Regions from separate parts of the Oceanobacillus sp. FSL K6-0118 genome, predicted to be linked through region 2. Evidence: riboswitches for the same ligand, from Rfam matches in the RefSeq annotation. Region 2 holds a riboswitch; each other region holds the start of a gene.
The links. A riboswitch is a leader RNA that binds a small molecule or an ion and turns the genes downstream of it on or off. The one in region 2 is predicted to bind preQ1.
Positions count from the first base shown of each region.

Region 1: it holds a riboswitch for preQ1, as region 2 does, so the genes downstream of both, MHI02_RS02560 (QueT transporter family protein) here and queF (preQ(1) synthase) in region 2, are expected to answer to the same signal.
Region 3: it holds a riboswitch for preQ1, as region 2 does, so the genes downstream of both, queD (6-carboxytetrahydropterin synthase QueD) here and queF (preQ(1) synthase) in region 2, are expected to answer to the same signal.

Region 1 is NZ_JBBOVR010000001.1:500,603-506,733, reverse strand. Features, by position in the region: rRNA gene MHI02_RS02595 (23S ribosomal RNA) at 1-372, opposite strand, end outside; tRNA gene MHI02_RS02590 (tRNA-Ala) at 465-537, opposite strand; rRNA gene MHI02_RS02585 (16S ribosomal RNA) at 630-2,195, opposite strand; gene MHI02_RS02580 (ABC transporter ATP-binding protein) at 2,675-3,406, shown strand; gene MHI02_RS02575 (ABC transporter permease) at 3,403-4,164, shown strand; gene MHI02_RS02570 (MarR family winged helix-turn-helix transcriptional regulator) at 4,303-4,737, shown strand; PreQ1 riboswitch class I at 5,120-5,164, shown strand; gene MHI02_RS02560 (QueT transporter family protein) at 5,171-5,656, shown strand; gene MHI02_RS02555 (DUF3891 family protein) at 5,800-6,131, shown strand, end outside.
Region 2 is NZ_JBBOVR010000001.1:2,145,712-2,151,842, reverse strand. Features, by position in the region: gene MHI02_RS11015 (sensor histidine kinase) at 1-655, opposite strand, end outside; gene MHI02_RS11010 (response regulator transcription factor) at 652-1,356, opposite strand; gene MHI02_RS11005 (FAD-binding oxidoreductase) at 1,677-3,047, opposite strand; PreQ1 riboswitch class I at 3,292-3,338, shown strand; gene queF (preQ(1) synthase) at 3,444-3,944, shown strand; PreQ1 riboswitch class I at 3,946-3,988, shown strand; gene queC (7-cyano-7-deazaguanine synthase QueC) at 4,034-4,693, shown strand; gene MHI02_RS10990 (VUT family protein) at 4,698-5,237, shown strand; gene MHI02_RS10985 (hypothetical protein) at 5,823-6,131, shown strand, end outside.
Region 3 is NZ_JBBOVR010000001.1:881,387-887,517, forward strand. Features, by position in the region: gene MHI02_RS04610 (LytTR family DNA-binding domain-containing protein) at 1-121, shown strand, start outside; gene MHI02_RS04615 (DUF3021 domain-containing protein) at 111-536, shown strand; gene MHI02_RS04620 (hypothetical protein) at 994-1,176, shown strand; gene MHI02_RS04625 (DUF3923 family protein) at 1,284-1,511, shown strand; PreQ1 riboswitch class I at 1,743-1,789, shown strand; gene queD (6-carboxytetrahydropterin synthase QueD) at 2,025-2,459, shown strand; gene queE (7-carboxy-7-deazaguanine synthase QueE) at 2,453-3,181, shown strand; gene MHI02_RS04640 (hypothetical protein) at 3,280-4,056, shown strand; gene MHI02_RS04645 (hypothetical protein) at 4,116-4,373, shown strand; gene MHI02_RS04650 (hypothetical protein) at 4,685-4,906, shown strand; gene MHI02_RS04655 (hypothetical protein) at 5,478-6,056, shown strand; gene MHI02_RS04660 (response regulator transcription factor) at 6,097-6,131, shown strand, end outside.

The sequences.
Region 1 (6,131 bases), 1.6 Mb from region 2:
TACCCTCTTTGGCTAACCTTTCCAGGTTGATTCATCTAAAGAATTTCTTTGTAACTCCTTGTGGAGTGTCCTACAACCCCAGAGAGCAAGCTCTCTGGTTTGGGCTGTTTCCGTTTCGCTCGCCGCTACTTGGGAAATCGCATTTGCTTTCTCTTCCTCCAGGTACTGAGATGTTTCAGTTCCCTGGGTGTGCCTCTTATGCCCTATGTATTCAGACATAAGTCCTGTTCCATTACGAACAGTGGGTTTCCCCATTCGGAAATCCTCGGATCTATGTTTACTTACAACTCCCCGAGGCATATCGGTGTTAGTCCCGTCCTTCATCGGCTCCTAGTGCCAAGGCATCCACCGTGCGCCCTTATTCACTTAACTAAGTTTACAATGAATAAGCGTGCTATTATATAGCCTTGCTTTAAAAATTGATGTCGTTTGTTTACTCTTATTTAGTTTTCAAGGTACAAAAATGGAGCCTAGCGGGATCGAACCGCTGACCTCCTGCGTGCAAAGCAGGCGCTCTCCCAGCTGAGCTAAGGCCCCTTGTAATTAATATAGAGAAATTACTCTCTCAAAACTGAACAAACAACACAATATGCTTCATCCAAATTAGGATGTTCCGTAATAATCCTTAGAAAGGAGGTGATCCAGCCGCACCTTCCGATACGGCTACCTTGTTACGACTTCACCCCAATCATTGGTCCCACCTTCGGCGGCTGGCTCCAAAAGGTTACCTCACCGACTTCGGGTGTTACCAACTCTCGTGGTGTGACGGGCGGTGTGTACAAGACCCGGGAACGTATTCACCGCGGCATGCTGATCCGCGATTACTAGCGATTCCGGCTTCATGTAGGCGAGTTGCAGCCTACAATCCGAACTGAGAATGGTTTTATGGGATTTGCTTGACCTTGCGGTTTCGCTGCCCTTTGTACCATCCATTGTAGCACGTGTGTAGCCCAGGTCATAAGGGGCATGATGATTTGACGTCATCCCCACCTTCCTCCGGTTTGTCACCGGCAGTCACCTTAGAGTGCCCAACTTAATGCTGGCAACTAAGATCAAGGGTTGCGCTCGTTGCGGGACTTAACCCAACATCTCACGACACGAGCTGACGACAACCATGCACCACCTGTCACTTTCGTCCCCGAAGGGAAATCCCTATCTCTAGGGAGGTCGAAAGGATGTCAAGACCTGGTAAGGTTCTTCGCGTTGCTTCGAATTAAACCACATGCTCCACCGCTTGTGCGGGTCCCCGTCAATTCTTTTGAGTTTCAGCCTTGCGGCCGTACTCCCCAGGCGGAGTGCTTAATGCGTTAACTTCAGCACTAAGGGGCGGAAACCCCCTAACACCTAGCACTCATCGTTTACGGCGTGGACTACCAGGGTATCTAATCCTGTTCGCTACCCACGCTTTCGCTCCTCAGCGTCAGTTACAGACCAGAGAGTCGCCTTCGCCACTGGTGTTCCTCCATATCTCTACGCATTTCACCGCTACACATGGAATTCCACTCTCCTCTTCTGCACTCAAGTCCTCCAGTTTCCAATGACCCTCCACGGTTAAGCCGTGGGCTTTCACATCAGACTTAAAAGACCGCCTGCGAGCGCTTTACGCCCAATAAATCCGGACAACGCTTGCCACCTACGTATTACCGCGGCTGCTGGCACGTAGTTAGCCGTGGCTTTCTGGTTAGGTACCGTCAAGGTCAGGTCAGTTACTACCTGACTTGTTCTTCCCTAACAACAGAGTTTTACGATCCGAAAACCTTCTTCACTCACGCGGCGTTGCTCCGTCAGACTTTCGTCCATTGCGGAAGATTCCCTACTGCTGCCTCCCGTAGGAGTCTGGGCCGTGTCTCAGTCCCAGTGTGGCCGATCACCCTCTCAGGTCGGCTACGCATCGTTGCCTTGGTGAGCCTTTACCTCACCAACTAGCTAATGCGCCGCGGGCCCATCTATAAGTGACAGCTTACGCCGCCTTTCAAACTTCTTATTATGCAATAAAAAGTATTATCCGGTATTAGCTCACGTTTCCGCGAGTTATCCCAGTCTTATAGGTAGGTTGCCCACGTGTTACTCACCCGTCCGCCGCTCGTTCCACTCTCTTCACCCCGAAGGGATCAGAAGAGATTCCCGCGCTCGACTTGCATGTATTAGGCACGCCGCCAGCGTTCGTCCTGAGCCAAGATCAAACTCTCCAAAAAAGTTTGTTTAGAATTAACATAATTAATTCTATCTCTTAGCTTTTAGAAGTGTTACCTTCTATTTTTAAAAGAAAACGAGTTTCTCTTATCTTAACATACTGGTTGTTTGTTCAGTTTTCAAAGAGCAATTAATTTCTCGCCGCTTATTTAAAGCAGCTTTATTAATATAACATAGTTCCTATTCGTTGTCAACAATTAATTCAAATTGTTTTTTCAACAGCAACTTTTATATTATATCAACCACCGAAATCTATGTCAACATTTTTTAAAAAGTTATTTTTAAAAGGAGCTAACTTTGATAACAGCAAAATTTATATTACTATTCTCTAACCAAAAAGTCAACACTTTTATTTCATATCTTTATATTAATTCATTAAACACGATACAAGAAGCTGATTATGCATATTTATAGAATGCTAAAGGAAAATATTGAATAATAGAAGGGGTTTAAAAATTTGTTTATAAGGAAGGTAAATATAATGACAACTGAATTTGAGCCAATTATTACATTTAAAAACGTTACATTTTCTGATCGTAATGTTCCTATAATAAAAAATATTTCCGGCTCGTTTGCCAAAGGTAAAATAACAACACTAGTGGGCCCTTCTGGTGCAGGTAAGACAACTTTATTTCGATTATGTAATGGACTTATTTCTCCTGACTCGGGACAAATAATAATAAATGACAAACCTATTGATGAGTATGATCCAATAATATTACGTCGCAAAATCGGACTTGCGTTGCAAAGTGCTACAATGCTAAGTGGATCGGTATATAAAAACCTTTCATTACCACTTACTTTAAAAGGCGAAACATTACCTGAAGATGATGCAAAAGAATTATTAGAAGATGTATCACTAGGAAAAGACTTCTTAAATCGGAATATTAATGATCTATCTGGAGGACAGAAGCAAAAAGTTTCTATCGCTCGTACATTAGTAAATCGTCCTAAGGTTCTCTTATTAGATGAAATCACTTCTTCTCTCGATCGTATATCTCAACACGACATTGAAGAATTAATACAAAAGATAAACCAAAAATACGGAACAACAATTGTTTGGATTACGCATAATTTAGACCAAGCCTTGACCATTGGTGACTATTCATGGGTTATGATGGCTGGCGAGGTCCTTGAAACGGGCAAGAGTGAATTTTTAAATAACCCGAAAGATGAAAGAGTAAAACGTTTTATAAAGGGAGACTTAGAATGAGTTATTTAACATTGACATTAGCACTAATTTTTGTATTAATTCCCATCATCCTATCTAAAACATTACATTTAGATTTAGAAAAGGATACAATTATCGCAACAGTTCGTTCTATTATTCAATTACTTATTGTCGGATATGTATTACAATTTGTCTTTGCATCGGAAGAGTATATTTTTATCATTTTAATGATTGCCTTAATGATTGGTGCAGCAACACAAAACGCCAGGAAAAAGGGAGCATCAATAAAAGGGATTACTTGGAAGCTTATTATTACTTTTATTTTTATAGAAATACTTACTCAAGCAATCTTACTAGGATTCCAAATAACTCCACCTACCGCACAGTATATTATACCGATAAGCGGAATGGTCGTTGGAAATTCGATGGTTCTTGCCATTTTATTCCTTAATCGGTTTACTGCTGAAGTAGAAGCGCGGCAAGATGAAACAGAGCTCATCTTATCCTTAGGTGGGACACCGAAACAAGCAATCCATACTCCCTTAGTTACTTCTATTAAAGCTAGTACGATTCCTACTATTGAAAGCCAAAAAACAATCGGCCTAGTCCAATTACCTGGAATGATGAGTGGACAAATCATTGCAGGGGCAGATCCAGTACAAGCTGTCCAATTCCAACTACTTGTCCTATTTTTACTATTAACAACCGCAATCGTCACAAGCATATTCCTAGGGTTCTTATCCTATCCAGCTCTTTTCAATGATAAAATGCAAATGATGAAAATTAGAGATAAAAAATAATTAGAGCGTGAATCTAATTTTAGATTCACGCTCTATTGCGTTTTATTGACAGATGTCTCTCTATTTTGTATATTATACTTAATTAAAAATTTCTTAATTAAGTATACAGGTATTAATAATATTAAAGGAGAATTTATTATGTCAGAGAATTTATCGCTAAAGGCTTTTGTTGTCTTGCTAAAGGCTAATAAGACGTTGGCAGAATTAATTAAAAAGGATATAAGTAGTCATGGAATGCGGACATCTGATTTCACTGTATTAGAAGCATTATATCATAAGGGGCAACAGACTATTAAACAAATTACACAATCCGTATTGATTAATACTGGTTCCATTACTTATGTTATCGATAAATTAGAAAAAAAAGGACTACTAGAAAGAACTCCATGCAAAGATGACCGCCGTGTAGTTTATATTCAATTAACAGATCAAGGAATTAAACTAATGGAAGAAATCTTCCCGCTTCATCAACAAGTCATCGAAAACGTGTTTGAAGGTGTTACAGATGAAGAAAAGAAAATAGTAATAGATGTATTAAAGCGCGTCGGCAAGAAAAGTGAACAACTAAAATAAACAGGGAAAGACGATGAGATATATTTTCCAAAAAGGGTCAGATACTTCTAAAACTCTATTACTCCTTCATGGTATAGGTAGAACAGAATAAGACCTATTGATTGTCGATAAAGAATACTTCCATCAGTGGGATCCTCTTTCATCCTCCACTGATGGTTAGTCGCACTGATATCTTAAACATGAGTACTGATATCCCAAGCACGAGTACTTATCGGACCTATACAGGCAGTCAATCTCCCAAATACCTTGTTTGTTTCCCCAGAAGCTTGAACCGGAAGTCTTACTGCCCGTTTAGGCTGGAAAAAAACTAATACTTAAAGATTACTAATATTTCCATTGTGAATGATTATAAATTTTGCTATGATATATTCTATTGTATTAAAAATCCGTGGTTCGAAAGCCTCCCACGTAAAAAAACTAAGGAGAGATGGAAATGAATATAAAAACGTTAACTGCAAATGGCGTTTTGGCTGCAATGTATATAGCTGTATCAGCACTTATACAACCATTTGGCTTTACGAATGTCCAATTTCGTGTACCTGAGATGTTTAATCATCTCGTCGTATTTAATAAGAAGTTCTTTTTCGGTATTATATTTGGTGTATTTTTAACCAATCTATTTTTCTCACCAATGCGACTGTATGATATTGTATTTGGTGTCGCGCATTCGGCAATATCTTTAGGACTTATTATTCTACTTTCTAAATACACGAAAAACACGCTACTTTTACTAGCAGCCAATGCAATCATTTTCAGTTTTAACATGTTCATTGTCGCATTAGAATTATACTTAGCATTGGGATTACCTTTCCTATTTTCTTGGGTAACTACAGCCATTGGAGAAATCGTTGTTTTGGCTATTGGTATTCCAATTATGTATACTTTAAATAAACAAGTACATTTTGATAAAATCATATAAAGAAGATTTCCGTCATTGGGAGTCTTACTACCCGTTTAGATAGGATAAAGGGATATACCATAATAAAAACTTCACGATTAACTTACTAATTCGTGAAGTTTTTTTATATACTTACATAATATTTATACAAGGAGGCGCTAGTTATGATTGTTAGAGAAGAAACAGATCATTTTATAATGATTGAGCAAGACAACCATGCCATTGTATCTGGTGAATTAATAAAGTATTGGAAAAAAGAACTATTATTAAGTAACACTCTTATGGATTCGGTTGTAACAGCAATCACACTTCATGACTATGGTTGGAAGTACTTTGATAAGCAACCAGTATGGAATGATCATCTAAAAGCACCGTATGATTTTACGAGTTACCCCTTAGCTCCGAAGACCATCATTTATACACACGGAATAAATGAAGTTGAAAAAATAGATACGTATGCAGCCTTATTATGTAGTATGCATTATACAAACTTTAT
Region 2 (6,131 bases):
TCTCATCAGTTGCCACTGTTATTCCAAGCTTATCTTCCTTCAATTGTGGGTACACTTCATTACGAATGTAAAAGCGTTTGTTTTCTTGATTCACTTCATGTATTAATTTGGATAGGAGGACTGGCTTAATATGAAAGTCTTCCGCAATCGTACGAAGTCTTGCCATATAAAGCACAGTATTCAATCCATTTCGCATTCGCTCCGTTTCCTCCCGAATGCTAGACGATTCTGGCTCATCTAGTGTTTGTGCGGTTAGTTCAATCACAGAAAGGGGTGTCTTCATTTGATGTACCCAACGATCCATAAATAACAAATGCTCATCCTGTCTGTCTTCTGCTTTTTGAAGTGCTTCTTGATATAAACGATACTGAGCGCGAAGTAACTGATCAAGCGCTTCTGATATTGGGGCTTGTTCGGTGGTCTCGAGAGATTCATCCAGTGAATCTATTGAATTCTGTAACCTTTGATAGAATTTTTTTCTACTAATGTATCGATAGATAAAAACTGCTGTTAAGAATACTAAGGATAAAAAAACAGCATAAATACTTACACTTAGCCCTCTGTAACCATCTAACCAAAATAGTATAGGTATTATGAAAACTTGGATAACCAGTATCACAATGAGTAAAAAATGCTCACGAAGAAATAATCTCATGCCTTCTCCTCTTCCCATGTAATACGTAGACGGTATCCTGCTCCTCTAACGGTTTCTACAGCATCGTTCATTCCTAATTCTTGAAACTTTTTCCGAACTCGGGCAATATTAACATTCAGCGTATTTTCATCGACATATGTTTGATCATCCCAAAGTTTCGCCAATAAATCTTGACGACCAGCAACTCGGGGATATCGTTCCAACAGACTTTCAATAATATCGGTTTCGTTCTTTGTTAATGTTGTGACTTCATTTTTAAATTGTAGTTTAAGTCGTTCAGGATATAAGGTTAAGTCTCCTTGAATAAGTACTCTCTCTTTATAGTTTGCCGCATATTCTCCATATGCACGTCGCATTTGACTTCGTATTTTTGCCATGACAATATCAGGATGAAAAGGCTTCGTAATAAAATCGTCCCCACCATTTTCTATTGCCATTACTTGGTCCATCTCCCCTGTACGTGCGGAAATGAAAATTACGGGGCAAATAGACTCTTTACGAATTTGCCTGCACCAATAATATCCGTCAAAACTAGGTAAATTAATATCTAGTAAAAGAAGATTAGGCTGAGCATCACGGAAAGTAGCCATTATATTTTCAAAATCTTTAGCGATGATCACTTCATATCCGTACTTTTCTATGTGCTTGCAAAGGTATTCTGCAATTTTTAAATCATCTTCAACAATCATGATTTTTTCCATGTTTGAATTTCTCCTAGTTCCATTAAATAAGTTAAGTTTAATTTAACATAACCGTTTCACCTAATGCCATTTTTTATTGCAGGGAACCAAGCAACTTTTGATAGCAGGCAGTTGATCTCCCGCCTACCTTTTTTGTTTCCTCAAAAGTTTGGAGTGGGAGTCTTACTGCCGTTTAGGTGGGATAAAATAGTCCACACCTATAATAGATGTGGACTAAAATGTATGTGTATTTGTAACAAGTGATTTTTTATTATGAATGAAACTTCAGCTACCGTATAGTAAGTATCCTATTAGACAAACTCAATTTATCTTGTTGCCCCCTATTCTATATCTATAATTTTATTAGGATTTAAAATGTTATTTGGATCTAGTACCTTTTTAATTTGTTTCATTACTCCGAGTGCTGTTCCATGCTCCAGCTGCTGGTATTGTTTTTTTCCAACGCCTACACCATGCTCTCCAGTACATGTTCCACCACGCTGTAGTGCATAAAGCACAATCTTTTCATTAAATTCTTTCGCTTTTTGTACTTCTTCCGTATTTGCCATATCAATCATAATCAATGAATGAAAGTTGCCATCCCCGACGTGACCTACGAGTCCACCCGGAATTCCTAATTTATCTAACTCCTTCCTGGCAAAAGTTACCGCATTTGCTAACTCGGATATGGGAACGGCAACATCCGTAAGCATCATCTTCTTGCCAACATAATCATGGACATAGGCATAGGCTAGATTATGGCGGGCATGCCATAAATGATTACGTGCTGCAGTATCGGTTTCAAAAATAAATTCCTGACACTTATTATCCTTCATGATTTCCTTAGTGAAATCAACATCCGCTTGTAAACCGGCTTCATTACCATGGAATTCCAAGAAAAGGGTTGGTTCTACTGGATAATCTGTTTCACTAAATTTATTAATTTGAATCATTGAAGCCTCATCCACAAATTCCACTCGTGCAATCGGTACCCCTGCATGGATAATCGAAGTAACAGCATCAATTGCATGAGTGAAACTTGGGAATGTTGCACGAGCAGCAACCATATGTTCTGGAATGCCATATACTTGTAATGTTATCTCCGTGAAACAGCCAAGCGTTCCCTCTGAACCAACAAATAATCCATTTAAATGATAACCCGATGCAGATTTAGCTGCTAAACTCCCTGTATGTATCACACTTCCATCGGCAAGAACCACTTCGATATCACGCACCTGATCGCGCATCACCCCATACTTTACTGTCGTAGTTCCACTAGCATTCGTAGCCGCCATTCCTCCGATAGTTGCATTTGCACCTGGATCGACCGAGAAGAATAACCCATACTTTTTGAGTTCTTTATTCAATTGTTCTCTAGTCACACCAGGCTGAACCGTGACAAGTAAGTCACTTTCCTTTATTTCAATAATTTTATTCATCAAAGAAAAATCAATGGAGATGCCATGTTGATATGGAATAACATGTCCTTCTAAACTGGTCCCAACTCCAAATGGTGTTATTGGAATCTTAAACTCTTGTGCAACCTCCATAATATGGCTTACATCCTTTGTCGATTTTGGATATACCACCACATCTGGAAGACTTGTTTGATGATATGTTTCATCCCTGCTATGTAATTCTCTTACCGTTTGATTCGTCGTAATTTGCTCGTCAGATAGTTTTCTTTTTAAAGCATTTAGTACGGTTTCCATTTTGCTGCCCCTCTCACCTTGTAAGTTTTACACCATTTTTCAATTTATTTAATTTATAATAATATTTATATAAATTGATATTATTCATATTATAATGTTTTTTCGACTAATTCAATAACCCCTGATGCGAATTTAAAGTGAGCTCCCCTTGGTTTCATCATGACCGAAAAAGCAACCGAACAAATAAACCATATTGACATAATCTCCCTTCTAAGGTTATGATAAGTAAGAATTGAACAACTGATCGGAAGAGGTTCATAGCTGAAACCCTCTATAAAAAACTATGGATACAATGACAATTCGCCATGTCCATAATTGGATGTGGCTTTTTTGTTAGAATCATAGTTTGCTATGACCTCTCCGTAGTGTTCGGAAACATTACAGGGAGGTTTTTTTATGTCTGGAAGAAGCGAGAAACAAGGTTTGAAGGATTTAACTCTACTTGGTAATAAGGAAACGAATTACGCAACGGACTATACACCTGAAGTATTAGAATCCGTAAATAACATCCATTCTAATCGGGATTATTTTGTAAAATTCAATTGTCCAGAGTTTACTAGTTTATGTCCGATTACAGGGCAACCTGATTTTGCGACGATGTATATTTCGTACATACCTGATCAAAAGATTGTAGAAAGTAAATCATTGAAATTATATTTATTTAGTTTCAGAAATCATGGAGATTTTCATGAGGATTGTGTGAATATCATTATGAATGATCTAATTGAATTACTTGATCCACGTTATATTGAGGTTTGGGGTAAATTCACTCCTCGTGGCGGTATTTCTATTGACCCTTGGTGTAATTATGGAAAACCAGGGACAAAGTATGAGGAAATGGCTATGCATCGCTTGATGAATCATGATCTTAATCCGGAAAATATAGATAATCGTTAAATAGGTAGAGGTTCTAGCTACCCTCTATAAAAAACTAAGAAAACAACCCATCTTAGTGTTGTTTTTTCTTTTTGAAAAGGAGTTTTTACATGGAAAAGAATAAAGCCATTGTTGTTTTTAGCGGAGGGCAGGACAGTACGACCTGTTTATTCTGGGCAAAAGAACAATTTAAAGAGGTCGAAACAGTTACCTTTGATTATGGCCAACGACATCAATTAGAAATCGAATGCGCCAAAGAAATTGCAGAAGATCTCGGTGTCAAACACCATATTTTAGATATGTCGCTTCTACATCAATTAGCACCCAATGCTTTAACACGGGACGATATGGAGATAGCTGATGGTGATGGAACTAGGCTTCCAAACACTTTTGTACCAGGGAGAAATTTACTTTTTCTATCCTTCGCTGGTGTGTTAGCAAAGCAAGTTGGTGCAAGGCATCTTGTGACAGGAGTTAGTGAAACAGATTTTAGTGGCTATCCAGATTGCCGAGATAGTTTTATCAAATCATTAAATGTGACATTGAATCTAGCAATGGATGAGGGTTTTGTTATCCATACTCCCCTAATGTGGTTGGATAAAAGGGATGTTTGGAGGCTTTCTGATGAGTTAGGTGTAATGGATTTCATCCGGAAAAAAACCTTAACATGTTATAACGGAATAAAGGCTGATGGTTGTGGCGAGTGTCCAGCGTGTAAGCTCCGTAATCATGGTTTAGAGCAATACTTACTGGCCAAGGGAGAGAAATAATATGTTGCGCGTTTTTTTATATTTAATTTCCATTGTCACGGCAAACGTGACAACCGCGGCAATCATGCCCCTCGAGATTGGTATTTTCATCATTCCAATGGGAACATTTTTAATAGGTGCGACCTTTATATTTCGTGACTTGGTGCAAAACAAGTACGGAAGAAAAAAGACCTATTTATTTATCTTGACAGCATTAATCTTATCCGGTGCGGTGTCCTCTTTACTTGGCGATACCCTAATGATTGTCGCAGCCTCCGCACTTTCCTTTATTATTTCTGAAACAGCAGATACAGAGATTTATACTAGATTAAAACTACCAATCGCATGGCGTGTATTTTATAGCGGAATTGTTGGTGGATTACTAGATTCCGTTGTTTTCGTTATCGTTGGATTAAGTCCAATCGGTGCAGGATTTATCCCATGGGAAGCTGTGCCAGCAGCGATTTTAGGGCAGGTTATTGCAAAAACAGTTATCCAGTTAATTGGAGCTCTTGTTCTAAATCAAGTGTATGTGGTGAGAGCAAGACGTATTACGGTGGGATAAATTCAGGTGAAGTTTAAGTAGTATTTTTACAAATAATAAATGAGCTAGATATGCTCCCCTAAAGGTAGACAGATTAAAAAATCCGTTTATATCTTTGGAAGATGATGAGGAAGCATAGGAGTTTTAGCGCGTTGCTTTTATTAGGTCAGATAGCATACCAAATTCAAGGAGATTGGTATGCTTTTTTTATGGGGAGAATCTGTTTTTTTCTCAGCATTCGAAAAACAATTACTATCTCAATGAGTGCCCGAAATTCGGTTCAAACGTAGCAAACGGTCACTTATACGACAAAGAACCTAAAATAGAATGAATAAGTGGTTTTTATTTCTTTTTCTAAGGCTATTTTTTAGGGGTTTTTTCAGTGGTCTTATATCTTTGAAGAGTTCTTTATGGCCAATATATATTTACTTATGATAGCTACGTTACCATAAAAATCATAAATATGATAAAATAGCATAATAAATAATAAAATTAAATTGAATATGAATAATACAAGTACTTAGCTGTATAAAATAATAATTATATATGATGCTAAGATTTTTTATTTTTGCATATAGTAGTGACCCTTTAGAGGTGGTGAAGATGATGGGTAAGCATATAGCTGTAATGATTCTTTTACTTTTTCTCCCCTTTTCTCAGTTATTTTTGATACATGATCACAATCATGCTAATACAGATCAAAACAGTATTATGGAAAACAGCATTTCAGTTGAACATTTATCCATTGATAATGGTGGTACAGATAAAATTGTACACTTCATTACTCTAATATCTATTACTTTAATACACATGGTTCTTAATCAGTCCCTGAACTTTTTAATTATCCCTATAAGGAGAAAAATATTATTTACACCCATATTTTATCAATTAAACTATGTGATCATTCCTTTGAAT
Region 3 (6,131 bases), 1.3 Mb from region 2:
ATCATTTAATGGAAATCTCTGTGTTTATTTTCATTCTGGAAATAAAGAGTTTATTACACGAAAATATGTGAAATCAATCAAAGATAGATTGGTTATGGGAGGGCAGTCAGATGATTGTTGAAGCAGTTAAAAGAAGTATGATGGGGATAGCTCTAGGTGGTATTTTTACATTTATTGCCCTTACTGTTGTAATGTTTACCAGCACGGACGCTGCTATCTCACAAATATGGATTTATATGCTCTGTTCTTTTATTCTTGGTATTTATTTTGGATTGGCCTCGTTTTTGTTTGAGGATAATGGCTGGAGTTACCTGAAAAAAACCGCTATTCATTTCTGCTTGTCGATAGCTGTTTACTTTACAATCGCCTTGTTTATTGCTGACTGGATTCCATTTAGCTTAGCAGCAATTTTAATAAGTTTTCTGGTTTTTATATTTGTTTATGCTGTTTTTTGGATGGGGTATTATCTATATTACAAAAAGGTGGAAGCATCGTTGAACGCTAGTTTGAAGAAGAAAAATGATATATTCAAGTGAGTAGAATCCATATACTATATTGGGTAAATTCAATAAATGAGTAGCTTTTTCAACAGCATATTTTTGGCATATGACTCTATTCATTAGTTATTGAACTGATGAAATTCTTTTCCCTATGTTAAAAAAGTTTGAAACACCTGCTTTAAAGTCTGGTATCTAGAGTGGAAAGAAGAGGGTGGAGAAAGAGTTAGATTGTGGTGCAAGTAATAGTGATTCTGATGGGTGGTTACTGTAGTGAAATTTTGGAAAGGTACGAATTAATTGAAAGAGCAATAGAAACTTTTCATGAAATTTTTACGAAGATTGAAGAAAACAGTGGTGTATCTGTGATATACACTATGCCTAAAAAATAAGTGTCAAATTGTTCAATTAAAAAGGTCATTCCTTAATGAAACTTTTATTTTTCTAATCCGTACATAAGGTTATGTGATTATTGTAAATGATGGAGGTGTCAAATGTGTCTAAAGAAGTTATTTTCATCTTAGTTATAGCATCTATGGCTATATGGATTACGGTTTCTCGAGAGGCTGTAAAACCTTCAAAAAAGATAAACTGGCGAAAAATGATAACATTACTGTCTGCTGGATCTTTATCTGCATTAGTTATAACCATTACACTTTTTCAAAGCTTGCTGTTTTAGTTCTGTTTCCGGGTACGTTATTTCAAAAAAGTGGCGATGATTTTTTAGTAATTGGCAGTATAGTTAAATGAAATTTATTTCGGTTGGAGAATGGAGAGAGAAATAAGGTGAAAAAACGATGGTATTTCTGGTGGATTGGTAACATATTTTGGATTATCATTTTTGTAATTGGATTAGCTATTATTTGGTTAAGAGAGGTCGATGGTGCTGGGGTTACTCAAACACCTGAGCTTAAATTATTGGCATTTATAGTCTTATTGATTGCGTTTATAATACCAACGATTATTCAAGGTGTGTGGCTAATTGTTAATTTGAGAATTAGCAGTAGTAAATAAACAAATACGATGTTATTATATAGGGCAGTTTTCTTCAATAACTGAAGCATTTTTTCTATGAAAGCAAGTTTAATAAAGGAAGAACAAGTAGTCTTCAGCTTTTTACCCGTATTATGTTCTCTTCTTTTGGAAACGTTTATATTCATTTTTTATGTTGACATATATTCTTTAATCTAAAACAAAAGATATGGTAAAGTAATATTGTAAGTGAATAATAGAATCTGCGTATTGGCAGGAGAGGTTCGAAATTCCATCCCTCTATAAAAAACTAAGGAGCTAGGACAGCACCTTCTTTAGTGTTGTCTTTTTTGTCTAGCTCCAGCGCCCAGCGACTAGCGAGACTTCCCTCACCTCCGTACGATAAGTCAACATCGACTCACTCCGTTCGTCGTGTTTCCTTTATCTCCTACGGCTCAGTCCAGTCCGTACGTCGCTAAACGGGCGCTTACGCTTTTCTTTATTGGATGGATACAAGCTCCCAAAGATACAAAATAAACGAAGGAGTGATGATTCATGATGCAACAGATTTATCCGGTTACAGAACATCCCTATGCATATGAACTAAATAAAGATTTTCAATTTGCTGCAGCTCATTATGTACCACATGAGGATGCTGGGAAATGTCAAAATATGCATGGGCACACCTATTTTACCAATATCACCATTGCTGGAAACGAACTTGATCACACAGGTTTTTTAGTTAATTTTAAAAAAATAAAAGACTTAATTCACAAGAGATTTGATCATCATGTGATGAATGAAGACACCAAATTCTCCGACCAAGACGCTGAATACTTTCCGACAACAGAAGTGGTTGCCCGGACTATCTATGAAATCATTCAGGAATACCTAAACACCCTACAGAATAAGCCAACTTGTGTTCAGGTATATTTAAGGGAAACGCCTACGAGCTATTGTATTTACCGACCAAAGGAGAAAACATTATGAGAAAAATACCTGTACTTGAAATATTTGGCCCAACTATTCAAGGGGAGGGAATGGTCATTGGCCAAAAAACAATGTTTGTCAGAACGGCCGGCTGTGATTATTCCTGTTCCTGGTGTGATTCGAAATTCACCTGGGACGGTTCAGAAAAGGAATCGATTCAAATGATGGAACCGCAGGAAATAGTGGAAGCATTATATGAAAAGGGAGGCGGACGATTTCAACATGTTACCATCTCTGGAGGAAATCCAGGATTATTGGCTCAATTGAATGCATTGGTAGATTTACTTCATGAAAATCAGGTGAAGGTTGCATTGGAAACACAAGGTAGCAGATGGCAGGAATGGTTTACAAAGATAGATGATCTAACGATTTCGCCTAAGCCGCCAAGCTCTGGAATGACTACAAATTTTGAAACATTGGATTTTATCATCCGTTCATTAAAGGAAAAACAACAGGGGGATTTCAGTTTAAAGGTAGTCGTCTTTGGGAAAAAAGATTTGCAATATGCCATCAACATACACAAAAGGTATCCTGATGTAAAATTGTTTTTGCAAGTGGGTAATGATGATTTAGAAACGGGAGAACAGGAGAAGTTGTTAGCCTATCTGCTTGAAAAATACGAACGATTGGTTGATCTTGTAATGAATAGTTCAGAATTGAACGATGTTCGGGTATTGCCGCAACTTCACACCTATTTATGGGGAAATAAACGTGGTGTTTGATATAAAAACTTTAACCTTACTCTTCCAAAGTAGTGGGTTCAAGCATTTTGTCTAAAGGAATGTGTTCGGTGAGATTCTTTTATTGGAGTTGAACATATTTGGGAAAACATTTTATTAAGAATCGCTTATTAGAAAGGATTATAGGGGCGAGCTTTTCAATATCAATCTTTTTTATCGTCATAATTAGCAGTAGTGGATTTAATTTTTTTGAATTCCATGAACTGATTACAATACCGGCGATTTGGGCTTTATTTTTTGGCTACGGAATAATTAGTTCCATTTTCATAGATGTTATTGGGAAATTCATACCCAATTTTACAGGTAAACAAATTTTGCTTTATTTTTTGATTGGATATCCCCTTTTCTTGGTTTTGATGCCAATAGAATACGCGTTAATCGCTGGAACAATTGGTGGCTTTTTCTCTCTTCTCTTTTTATTTGGTAAAGAAAAGTTAAAGCCTTTAAAGTGGTATAGCTGGATTGTAATTGTTATACCGCTTGTTTGTTTGGTGATGATTCCTATGGATCATACAAGTAAAGTCGGGTGGAATGAAGTGACAGGAGATACATTTGTAGAGGTGGAATACGAATATTTTAATGGGGAGCACTTGATACCTATTCATGGAGAACAAGGTGAACGAATTTACTTTGACGTAGAACATCATTTTAAAAATGGAAATAGCTATGGCATGTCTCTTTATGATGAAAATGGCGATTATGCAGGAATGAATGAAGAAAATGACGATGTATCAAGCGTGGATTTTAAAAAAACAGCAACAAAATATATTGTTGTTCAAGCTATTAATGGGGAACAAGGACAATTTCGGGTGAGGTGGTGGAAGGAAGGGGAGACAGTGCCTGATTGGGCTAAGTGACTTTCAACTTATTGCCGATCTATTTGATGTCTATAGAAAATAGGAAAAGGGGAAATAAAATGATACCGATTATTTTATCTATAATACTAATACTAGTACTGATTTTTTCCATAATTCTTGTGGTCCGAAAAAGAAAAAGGGCTGGTATAACAGGGATAAAAAGTGCTTTAACTCCAATTTGTTTTTATATTATTGGTATTACAAACCTTTTAGCCTATTGGTTTAACTTTATGGGAATATTGAATTGGTCTATTTCTATGATTTTGCTAATTTTAGGTGCTTATTTTACAAAATATATGCCGGTTTCTGAAAAATGACTAGTTCAATTATAAAATGTTGATTTTATTTAATTGAAATGAAATGGGATGGGATTAAACATGACGAAGAAATATACCACATTTGGAAAGGTAATTTATTGGTTAGGTTTTCTAATTTTATATCAGGATTATTCTTTTTTAGTGAGAGTGGTGTGTTGGCAGAAGATATTCCAGAAACCTTCTATCCTTTTGCATTACCATCAACCATAATAGGGATTATTCTACTCCTTATTTCTAATTTCTTTAAAAAAAGGAACGTTTAGTTGTTTCGAATTTAATTTGTATATAAAAATATTCAGGGGGGAGATAATTTGAAGAAGGTTCTAGTATTAATACTTTGCTATATTATTCTTTTCGCGACTTTAGCTGCGTGCCAAAAAGAATATACTGAAGAATACATAGAGTGGGGAGAAAAGACAAATGGCAATGTTGCTGAACTGTTAGAAAATAATGATATACCATATGAGATAAGAGATGGAATCATATATATACCGGAAGATGCTTTTGATAAAGCTATTTATTGTTGTGCTTAGTAGAAAATTGTAAGTTAACAGATGCGGTTGCCGGACAAGGAGGATGCTGTGCGTAAGGAAGTCGCTTACCGTGTTAAAGGGGGGGTTATTAAAAGAAAGTAACGAGACATTATCGTTACTCTCTTTCCCATCAAAAAGATTTGTTGTAGAATCATAGTCTAATTTTTCACTTAATTGAGTGTATATTCGTATTGTTTCGCTCTTTCGTGTCCAAGTGTGTAGACAATACTCATTCTATGAGGCGAAATACTTTTCTTTGTTACCTCAATAAATGTAAGGGCATATGTTAAAATATTAGATGTTTATCCTTGTAGCGTTATGCATTCCTTCCATTCCTTCCAATCCTTCCCCAATAAGGTTTTTAACATTTTATCAAATCATCCTTTATTCTATTCCTTTATAATCCCACTGTATATACATCAAGGTATTCCCTACGTTCTCTAATATCCCCTACATGACTATTCTAAAAAACTTAAGGTTTTCTTAAGGAATCTATTAAGGTCTTCTTATGTTTTGGTATGTAAATTGAACATATCAATTATTTCTATGGTAACAGACAAGGGGAATGATTATGACAGAGAGAAAGGTGTATATTCTTTTAACGGATACTGGTACATTTTTTACAAAGTTGATAAAGCTATATACAAAGAAACCTTATAACCATGCATCAATATCTTTTGACTCTGAATTATCAGAAGTATATAGTTTTGGAAGAAAAAAGGTTTGCAACCCATTCAATGGGGGGGTTGTAAAAGAAGATGTGAGACAAGGTATATTTAAAGAAGCAGATTGTGCGGTTTATTCCCTTACAGTTACAGAAATTCAAATGCAAAACATGAAGCGTTATATACAGGAGATCGAAGGACATAAGGAATACTATCGCTATAACTTTTTAGGTTTATTCGGGTTTATATGTAAAAACCCAATAGAAAGAGAAAAAGCATTATTCTGTTCTCAGTTTGTTGCTTCAGTGCTAAAAGAATGTAACATCATTGATTTTGAAAAGCCACTATCACTAATAGCGCCAGATGAATTTCAAGAAGTAACTGAATTGCAACTGGTGTATAAAGGAAATTTAAGGGCTTATGCTAGTAAAGAGGAAGGGAATAAATTGCCTATTCCTGTTCAGTATATACCAGCCGAATTGTGATCCATCTTCTAATAAATTAAACGAAAAGGAAGAAGTTAAAGTGAATCAGACGATCAATATTTTAGTTGTTGAAGA